DNA from 4 places in the Streptomyces sp. NBC_00691 genome. Region 1 is predicted to be linked to each of the others. Evidence: riboswitches for the same ligand, from Rfam matches in the RefSeq annotation. Region 1 holds a riboswitch; each other region holds the start of a gene.
The links. A riboswitch is a leader RNA that binds a small molecule or an ion and turns the genes downstream of it on or off. The one in region 1 is predicted to bind cobalamin.
Positions count from the first base shown of each region.

Region 2: another riboswitch for cobalamin. It lies ahead of OG392_RS14120 (ABC transporter substrate-binding protein); the one in region 1 lies ahead of OG392_RS03885 (energy-coupling factor ABC transporter permease).
Region 3: another riboswitch for cobalamin. It lies ahead of OG392_RS24345 (ribonucleoside-diphosphate reductase subunit alpha); the one in region 1 lies ahead of OG392_RS03885 (energy-coupling factor ABC transporter permease).
Region 4: another riboswitch for cobalamin. It lies ahead of OG392_RS09085 (cobalamin biosynthesis protein); the one in region 1 lies ahead of OG392_RS03885 (energy-coupling factor ABC transporter permease).

Region 1 covers NZ_CP109007.1:878,201-880,391, forward strand. Annotated here, with positions in the region: gene OG392_RS03875 (PTS-dependent dihydroxyacetone kinase phosphotransferase subunit DhaM) at 1-372, shown strand, start outside; gene OG392_RS03880 (hypothetical protein) at 571-846, shown strand; cobalamin riboswitch at 993-1,226, shown strand; gene OG392_RS03885 (energy-coupling factor ABC transporter permease) at 1,256-1,954, shown strand; gene OG392_RS03890 (energy-coupling factor ABC transporter substrate-binding protein) at 1,951-2,191, shown strand, end outside.
Region 2 covers NZ_CP109007.1:3,136,364-3,138,554, reverse strand. Annotated here, with positions in the region: gene OG392_RS14130 (amino acid permease) at 1-357, shown strand, start outside; gene OG392_RS14125 (M67 family metallopeptidase) at 480-908, shown strand; cobalamin riboswitch at 901-1,034, shown strand; gene OG392_RS14120 (ABC transporter substrate-binding protein) at 1,077-2,066, shown strand; gene OG392_RS14115 (FecCD family ABC transporter permease) at 2,063-2,191, shown strand, end outside.
Region 3 covers NZ_CP109007.1:5,340,438-5,342,628, forward strand. Annotated here, with positions in the region: gene OG392_RS24345 (ribonucleoside-diphosphate reductase subunit alpha) at 1-1,258, opposite strand, end outside; cobalamin riboswitch at 1,392-1,523, opposite strand; gene OG392_RS24350 (GNAT family N-acetyltransferase) at 1,578-2,078, opposite strand; gene OG392_RS24355 (hypothetical protein) at 2,122-2,191, opposite strand, start outside.
Region 4 covers NZ_CP109007.1:2,018,681-2,020,871, forward strand. Annotated here, with positions in the region: gene OG392_RS09075 (inorganic phosphate transporter) at 1-572, shown strand, start outside; gene OG392_RS09080 (hypothetical protein) at 585-806, shown strand; cobalamin riboswitch at 920-1,059, shown strand; gene OG392_RS09085 (cobalamin biosynthesis protein) at 1,094-2,083, shown strand; gene OG392_RS09090 (cobyric acid synthase) at 2,080-2,191, shown strand, end outside.

The DNA of each region.
Region 1 (2,191 bases):
CACAGCGCCGCCGTCGCGGCCTCCGTCGCCGAGCTGGCCAGGGGGCTCGCCGGTGGCGGCGACCTCGCTCCGGTCCTCCCGGCCGGCGGGACCCCCGACGGTGGCCTCGGGACGAGTTCCGAGCTGATCTCCGAGGCGGCGAAGGCCGTCGACCGGGGCTCCGGTGTGGCCATCCTGGTCGACCTGGGGAGTGCGGTGCTCACCGTGAAGGCCCTCCTCGCCGAGGGCGACGAACTGCCCGAGGGCGCCCGGCTCGTGGACGCGCCGTTCGTCGAGGGCACGGTCGCCGCCCTGGTCACGGCGAGCGCGGGCGGGGACCTCGACGCCGTGGCGGCGGCAGCGTCGGAGGCGTACGCCTACCGCAAGGAGTGAGGGCACAGGACCTGCGCGGGGCCCCTCAAGTGGCCGGGTTTCAGGTGCCGTTTGGCCGGAACTCGGCCGCTGTGGCCGCGTGGGTGCGACCTACTCTTGGAGGTCGCGGCCATGAGACGGCCGCGCTGCCGGGCCTCTCCGGGCGCCGGCGTCCACCCGTGGTCCACCTGGTCCGCCCAGGTGGTGAAGGAGGGGCACATGGGCAGTCTGTCGATCATGGTCGGTTTCGCGCTGGTGTGGCTGTTGGTCGCACTCGTGCCCCTGCGCGCTCCGTCCGCCCGCCGGGGGTGGGCGAAGGGCGTACTCGGCGTCTCGGCCCTGCTGGTGATCGGCGCCGCCCTGTTCGGCGCCAACGCGGAGGTGTCGGCCGACTACGACGGCCCCGACCCCATGCTGCTCGGCGCACTCGTGGCAGCGGTCCTCGTGGCCCCTGGTGCGATCGCGGCCCTCGTACGCAACGCCAGGAACAGCTAGGCGGCGGGAAAGCGGCAGGTACACGGCACCGCCGGCGGGAACGCCGGACGACCGCGGCGCCACCGGCGGGAATCGAGGAGGCCCAGCGCCCTCAGGAGCGGGAACCGGGAGCTCCCGCGCGGCGCCGCGGGGACCCTACAAGCACCCACATTGTGATGTACCTGGTCAACGCACTAATGTCACAGGGCCTTGGTGTACGGGAAACCGGTGCAGTACCGGTGCGGCCCTCGCCACTGTGATCGGGAGGTCCGGCTCCACCCCCGCGGGGAACACCCTCGGGGAAGCCACTGGACCACGTCGGGAGACCGGCGTGGTGTGGGAAGGCGGAGTCGGGCGGAATGACCGTCAGCCAGGAGACCGGCCAGGGTGCGTTGTCCATCCACGAGGTGCTGGAGAGGGTCTCCCAACCATGCATATAGCCGAGGGGTATCTGCCCCCTGTGCACGCGGCCGCCTGGGGCGTCGCGTCCGCGCCGTTCGTCGTCCACGGAGTCCGCGCGCTGACCCGCGAAGTGCGGTCCCATCCTGAGTCCACCCTGCTGCTCGGCGCCGCCGGCGCCTTCACGTTCGTCCTGTCGGCACTCAAGTTGCCTTCCGTGACGGGGAGTTGTTCACATCCCACCGGTACGGGCCTCGGTGCCATCCTGTTCCGGCCGCCCATCATGGCCGTCCTCGGGACGATCACGCTGCTCTTCCAGGCCTTGCTGCTCGCCCACGGCGGGCTGACCACGCTCGGCGCGAACGTCTTCTCGATGGCGATCGTCGGACCCTGGGCGGGATACGGGGCCTACGCACTGCTCCGCCGGTTCGGTGCGCCGCTGATGGTCGCCGTCTTCTTCGGCGCGTTCGTCGCCGACCTGTCCACGTACTGCGTCACCAGCGTCCAGCTGGCACTCGCCTTCCCCGACCCGGGCAGCGGCATCCCCGGCGCCCTCGCCAAGTTCGGCGGTATCTTCGCCGTGACGCAGATTCCGCTCGCGGTCAGCGAGGGCCTGCTCACCGTGCTCGTGATGCGTCTGCTCACCCAGTCCAGCAAGGGCGAGCTGATCCGGCTCGGCGTCCTCGCCGGGCGCACGCCGGAGCGACGCGAGGAGGCGATCGCGCGATGAGCCGGAACGCGAAGATCAACGCCCTGCTGCTGCTCGTCGTCGTCGCGCTCGCGGTCCTGCCGCTCGCGCTGGGACTCGGGGACCACAAGGAGGAGCCCTTCACGGGGGCCGACGCGGAGGCCGAGACCGCGATCACGGAACTCCAGCCGGACTACGAACCGTGGTTCAGCCCGCTCTACGAGCCGCCGTCAGGGGAGATCGAGTCGGCCCTGTTCGCCCTGCAGGCGGCCCTCGGTG
Region 2 (2,191 bases), 2.3 Mb from region 1:
CTGGTCGGCGTCTGGATCAACTACGTCGCCCCGGGCAAGGCCTTCGAGTACGTGGTCTCCTTCGCCACCATCTCCGGCATGTGGGCCTGGATCATGATCCTGGTCTGCCAGATCCGCTACCGGGCCAAGGCCGACCGCGGCGAGCTCCCCGAGTCCACCTTCAAGGCCCCGGGAGCCCCGTACACCAGCTGGTTCGCGCTCCTCTTCATCGGCATGGTCATCGTGATGATGGGCATCGACGAGGGCGCCCGGGTCTCGCTGTACGCCGCCCCGGTCTGGGGTCTCATCCTCGGCGTCTCCTACCTGGTCCTGAAGTCCCGCAACCCCGAGGGCGCGGCCTTCGCCAAGCGGTCCTGACGGACCCCGCGGGCGGTCGGCCCGGGTCGTCCCCAAACGGCTCTGACCTCGATCGTCTCGGCATACGGGCCGTTCCGTACCACTCCCCGGTACGGAGCGGCCCGTCGGCTTATCCTGTCGGCATGCTGACCATCACCCGGGCTCTGTACGACCAGATCGTGGAACACTCCCGCGCGGACCACCCCGACGAGGCCTGCGGCGTGGTCGCGGGCCCGGTCGGCACCGGCCGCCCCGAGCGGTTCATCCCGATGCTCAACGCCGCCCGCTCGCCCACCTTCTACGAGTTCGACTCCGCGGACCTGCTCAAGCTCTACCGCGAGATGGACGACCGGGACGAGGAGCCCGTCATCGTCTACCACTCGCACACCGCGACCGAGGCCTACCCGTCCCGCACGGACATCTCGTACGCCAACGAGCCCCAGGCCCACTACGTCCTCGTCTCCACCGCCGACAGCGACGGCGCCGGCCCCTTCCAGTTCCGCTCCTTCACCATCGTCGAGGGCGTCGTGACGGAGGAAGAGGTCAAGGTCGTCGAGGAGTACGACGCCTGAGACACTGGCCGGGACCTACGGGCGGCAGGACCCAGGAAGCCGGTGCGAATCCGGCACGGTCCCGCCACTGTGACCGTCTCCTCCGGGAGGCGGAAGCCAGGAACTGACCTGCCGCCTTCTCACCACCGATCGGGGACGTGGAAATCCCCGGAGGAGGCACGTTCCGTCATGTCCTGGCCCCGTCGCACCCGGCTGCCCCTGACGCCCCTGCTGTCCGCCGCCGCCCTGCTTCCGCTGCTCGCCGCCTGCTCGGCCTCCGCGCCGGACGGCCCCGCCGCCAAGGCCGCCCCGGGATTCCCGTACACCGTCTCCAACTGCGGTGTGAAGACGACCTTCGAGGCTCCGCCGAAGCGCGCGGTCACCATGAACCAGCACGTCACCGAGGTCATGCTCGCCCTCGGCCTGGAGAAGTCCCTCGTCGGCACGGCCTACCTCGACGACGCGATCCTCCCCGCCTACAAGAAGGCCTACGACTCCGTCCCCGTCCTCGCGAAGGAGTACCCCTCCAAGGAGGCCCTGCTCGCCGCGAACCCCGACTTCGTGTACGGCGGTTACTCCTCCGCCTTCGCGAGCAAGGACGGCCGGAGCCGCGACGACCTGAAGCGCTCCGGCATCGACACCCGGCTCAACACCGAGTACTGCCCGTCCGGTTCGCCCTCCGTCGACGACCTCTACCGCGAAGTCGGCGAGATCGGGCGGACGTTCGGCGTCGCCGACCGGGCCGACACATGGGTCCGGGAGGCGAAGGCCACCGTCGCCGCCACCGGGAAGCGCCTCAAGGGCACCGCACCCGTCTCCGTCTTCGTCTACGACAGCGGCGACAAGACCGCGTTCACCGCCGGCGGCAAGGGCATCGGCAACGAGCTGATCACCCGCGCCGGCGGCCGCAACGTCTTCGCCGACCTCGACAAGGCCTTCGGCGACGCCACCTGGGAACAGGTCGTCGCCCGCAAGCCCGAGGTCGTCGTCATCTACGACTACGGCTCCACCACCGTCGAACAGAAGAAGAAGCGGCTCCTCGACGACCCGGCCCTCAAGGACGTCCCCGCGATCAAGAACCGCCGGTTCGCCGTGATGCCGCTCTCCGACACCGTCCTCGGCGTCCGCGTTCCCGGGGCCGTCGACAAGCTGGCGGCCCAGCTCCACCCGGCCCGATGAGCACGGAGGCCCGCGTCGCGGGCACCCCGGAGGACCCGCCCGCCCCGCCGCGCCCCCCGTCCCGCCCGCAGCCGCCCGGCGGGACCGCCGGGCGCGGGCCGGGCGGGACCGCCACCGCGTCCGAA
Region 3 (2,191 bases), 4.5 Mb from region 1:
CCGTCCGGTTCGAGGCGTCCTTGAAGGTCATCCAGCCGTTGCCGGTCTGGGCCAGGGTCCGCATCATCCGGCCGTACAGGTCGCGGGCCGGCATCGTCTTGCGGGCCAGGCCCGCGGCCTCGGCCTTGTGGTAGGCGGCGTCGAACTCCTCGCCGTACAGGTCGACCAGCTCGGGCACGTCCGCCGGGGAGAACAGCGACCAGTCGGCGTCGGCGTTGACGCGGCGCATGAACTCGTCCGGGATCCAGTGCGCCAGGTTCAGGTTGTGCGTACGGCGCTGGTCCTCGCCCGTGTTGTCGCGGAGCTCCAGGAACTCCTCGATGTCCGCGTGCCAGGTCTCCAGGTAGACGGCGGCGGCGCCCTTGCGGCGGCCGCCCTGGTTGACGGCGGCGACGGAGGCGTCGAGGGTCTTGAGGAACGGCACGATGCCGTTGGAGTGCCCGTTGGTGCCGCGGATCAGCGAACCGCGGGCGCGGATGCGGGAGTAGGAGAGGCCGATGCCGCCCGCGTGCTTCGAGAGGCGCGCCACCTGGTGGTAGCGGTCGTAGATGGAGTCCAGCTCGTCCTGCGGGGAGTCCAGGAGGTAGCAGGAGGACATCTGCGGGTGGCGGGTGCCGGAGTTGAAGAGCGTGGGGGAGGACGGCAGGTAGTCGAGCCGGCTCATCAGGCGGTAGAGGGCGGTGACTTCGTCGAGCGCGCGGACGCTGTCGTCCTCGGCGAGGCCGCAGGCCACGCGGAGCATGAAGTGCTGCGGGGTCTCGATCACCTTGCGGGTGATCGGGTGGCGCAGCAGGTAGCGCGAGTAGAGGGTGCGCAGGCCGAAGTAGCCGAAGCGGTCGTCGGCGGCCGCGTCGATCGTCGCGTCGAGCCGCTCGGCGTGCAGCGCCACGAACGCGGCGGTGCGGTCGGCGATCAGACCCTCGCGGTGACCGACGGCGACGGAGGCCGAGAAGCGGTACGAGCCCTGGCTCGCGGCCTCGTCGGCGATGGTGATCGTCAGGAGCCGGGCGGCGAGCCGGGAGTACGCCGGGTCCTCGGCGATCAGACCGGCGGCCGCCTCCGTGGCCAGCTCGCGCAGTTCCGCCTCGTCCGCCACGGCGCTGCGGCCGCGGAGCGCGGCGGCGGCCACCTTGCCGGGGTCGGTGTCGGCGAGATCGGCGGTGAGGTCGGTCAGGGTCCGCAGCAGCACGGTCCCGGGGCCGTCGCTCTCGACCGCGGAAGCCTCGGCGGAAGCCGGATCGGCGGGCGCGATGGTCACGTGGGGGCTCTCCCTCGCTCGGCTCGGGGCCGCGGCGGGGGAAGGCGGGCATGCGGGCATCCGTAACGCCGGACGCGACGCTTCCACCGGCCCACTCCGCGAGGCCCGGACGTCGTTGGCACCCGGAACGGACGGACCGGATGCGCTGTCGGCAGGTCCTCGGACTCACCTCGCCCGAATATGTCGTATCCGTACGAAGCACACCGTTGCGGGACAGTTCCGGATTCGCGCCGGATTCCCCTGCGTCGACAGCGAGCATGAGCATACATGTGGGGGGCGCCGCTTGCGGCACCCCCCACATGTTGTGTCGCCCCCCGGCTCAGAACTCCAAGGAGTAGGTACGCAGGCGGTGATCGGGGATCGGCTCCCAGTCCCGGTCCGGGGTGCGGACGAAGCCCAGACGGTCGTAGATCCGGTGTGCGGAGACCATCGTGGCGTCCGTGGACAGCACGATGCGGCGGCACTCCGGGAGGGCCCTCGCCCGCTCGATGCAGGCCCGTACGAGGGCCTCTCCGACGCCTCGCCCACGGGCCTCCCGGGAGACCACGAGCATCCGGAACTCGGCCTCGCCCTCGACCGCGATGTCCGCCCACGGGGTCGAGCCGGTGGCGAAGGTCACCCCGCCGAGCAGCCGCCCGTCGGCGTCCTCGGCGACGAGCACCTCGCTCTCGCGCGCCCGCCGGGCCGTGTCCCGGAGCACGTGCAGATACGCGTCCTCCGCCCCGTGCGCGAGCAGTCCGTCGTCCAGATAGGTCCCCGCGGTGAGTTCACCGAGCGCTTCGTACTCCTCGGGCCGTACCGCCCTGATCGTGAAGTCCATGAGGGCAGTGTGCCTCCGGCGGCCCGGCGGGCCCCAGGGGGTCTCAGCCACCGGCCCCCACCGAGTTGTCGGGGGCGCCGTCGCCCACCGGCGGCAGATCGCCCCGCTCGACG
Region 4 (2,191 bases), 1.1 Mb from region 1:
ACCTCGGTGGCTGGCGCATCATCCGCACCATGGGCAAGGGCCTCACCGACCTCCAGCCGCAGCAGGGCTTCGCCGCCCAGACCAGCGCCGCGACGGTCATCCTCGCCTCCTCCCACCTGGGCTTCTCGCTCTCCACCACCCAGTCCTGCTCGGGTGCCGTGATGGGTGCCGGTCTCGGCCGCAAGGGCGGCGTCGTCCGCTGGTCGACCGCCACCCGGATGTTCGTCGCCTGGGGTCTGACCCTGCCCGCCGCGGCCGTGGTCGGTGCCGGTGCCGAGTTCCTCACCAAGCAGGGCCCCTGGGGCATCGCCGCCGTCGCGGTCCTGCTGATCGCCGGCTCGGGCGTCATCTGGTCGCTCTCCCGCCGCAAGCCGGTCGACCACCACAACGTCACCGCCGACGACCTCGACGCCGAGCCCGCGGGCGTCGTGACCACGGCCATGGCGGCCGTCACCCCGCCGCCGGCCGCCGGTTCCTTCGCCGCCGTCACGGACGAAGACCTCAAGGCCACCATCCCCGCGCCGGCCCCCACCGACCCGACCGCTCCCCCGGCCCCCGCCGCCACGGTCTAAGGAACCAACGACATGAAGATCGACTGGGCAGCTCTCGGCTCCGTCTTCGGAGTCAGCCTCGTGGCGACCGTCGCCCTCGTGGGCCTCTTCTCCCTCGGCATCGTCGGCCTCACCAAGCAGGAGGAGGCCGCCGCCCGCGGCGGCTCCGCGGTCCTGGCCCGTACCTCCGCCTACGCCTGCTTCGCCCTGTGCGCGGCGGCCGTCGCGTACGGCATCTACCTGATCGTCGCCTGACGGTCCGAGCCCGGCCGGCGGGGCGGTCCGCACCTTCGGGTGCGGGCCGCCCCGCCGTCGTGTTTGTGGTGCTTCGCACAGTGACCCGATGCAGGTCAAGGGTGAGTTGACGGCTGTTCTCGGGCCGTGGTGGACTGCCGAGGCCATTACGGCGGCAGCAGAGGAAGTCCGGTGCGAATCCGGCGCGGTCCCGCCACTGTGACCGGATCCGAGGGGTCCGGGAGTCAGGAACTCTCGCCGCCGGTCACGTCGATCCAGGGCGCGGACCCTGAGTGAGGACATGCGCCATGCCCGGCCGCAGCAGTGCCAGCCGTCTTTCCCCGAACGGATTCGCGTACGGAGCGGCCGCGGGTCTCGCCCTCGACCTGCTCGTCGGCGATCCCCGCCGCGGACATCCCGTCGCCGCGTTCGGCCGGGCGGCCGCCGCGGTCGAGAACCGCCTCCACCACGACCACCGCGGCTGGGGCGCCCTGCACACCGCCGTCTGCGCCGGCTCCGCCGTCGCCGTCGGAGCGCTCGCCGCCCGGGCCGTACGGAACCGGCCGGCCGCCGCCGTCGCCCTGACCGCCGCCTCCGTGTGGGCCGTCGTCGGCGGTACGACCCTGGGGCGGGAGGCCCGCGCGATCGGCGGCGCGCTCGCCGCCGGGGACCTGGACGTGGCCCGGGAGCGGCTGCCGCATCTCTGCGGGCGCGACCCGCAGTCCCTGGACGGGCCCGCGATGGCCCGCGCGGTCGTCGAATCGGTCGCCGAGAACACCTCCGACGCCGTGGTCGGCGCCCTCTTCTGGGGCGCGGTCGCGGGCGTGCCCGGCCTCCTCGGCTTCCGGGCCGTCAACACCCTCGACGCGATGGTCGGCCACAGGTCGCCGCGCCACCGCCGCTTCGGCTGGGCCTCGGCCCGGCTCGACGACGTGGCCGGCTGGCCCGGGGCCCGGCTGACGGCCGTCCTCGCGACCGTCGCCGGCGGAGACCCGCGCGGTGCGCTGCGGGCCTGGCGGTCCGACGCGGCGCAGCACCCCAGCCCCAACGCGGGCCCCGTCGAGGCCTCCTTCGCGGGCGCCCTCGGCGTCCGCCTCGGGGGCACCCTGTCGTACGGCGGCCGCGTCGAGTACCGGCCGGTGCTCAACGGTGAGGGGCGGGCCGTCGAGGTGACCGACATCGACCGGGCCGTACGCCTGTCGCGCCGGGTCACCGGACTCACTCTGGCCGCCTGTGCGGGCGGCCGGATCATCATCGGCGCCCTGGCCGCGTCGACCCGGAAGCGGAGGAACGCATGAGGGGTGGGGGACTGCTCGTCGCCGGGACCACGTCCGACGCCGGCAAGAGCGTCGTGACGGCCGGCATCTGCCGCTGGCTGGTCCGCAAGGGGCTGAAGGTGGCGCCGT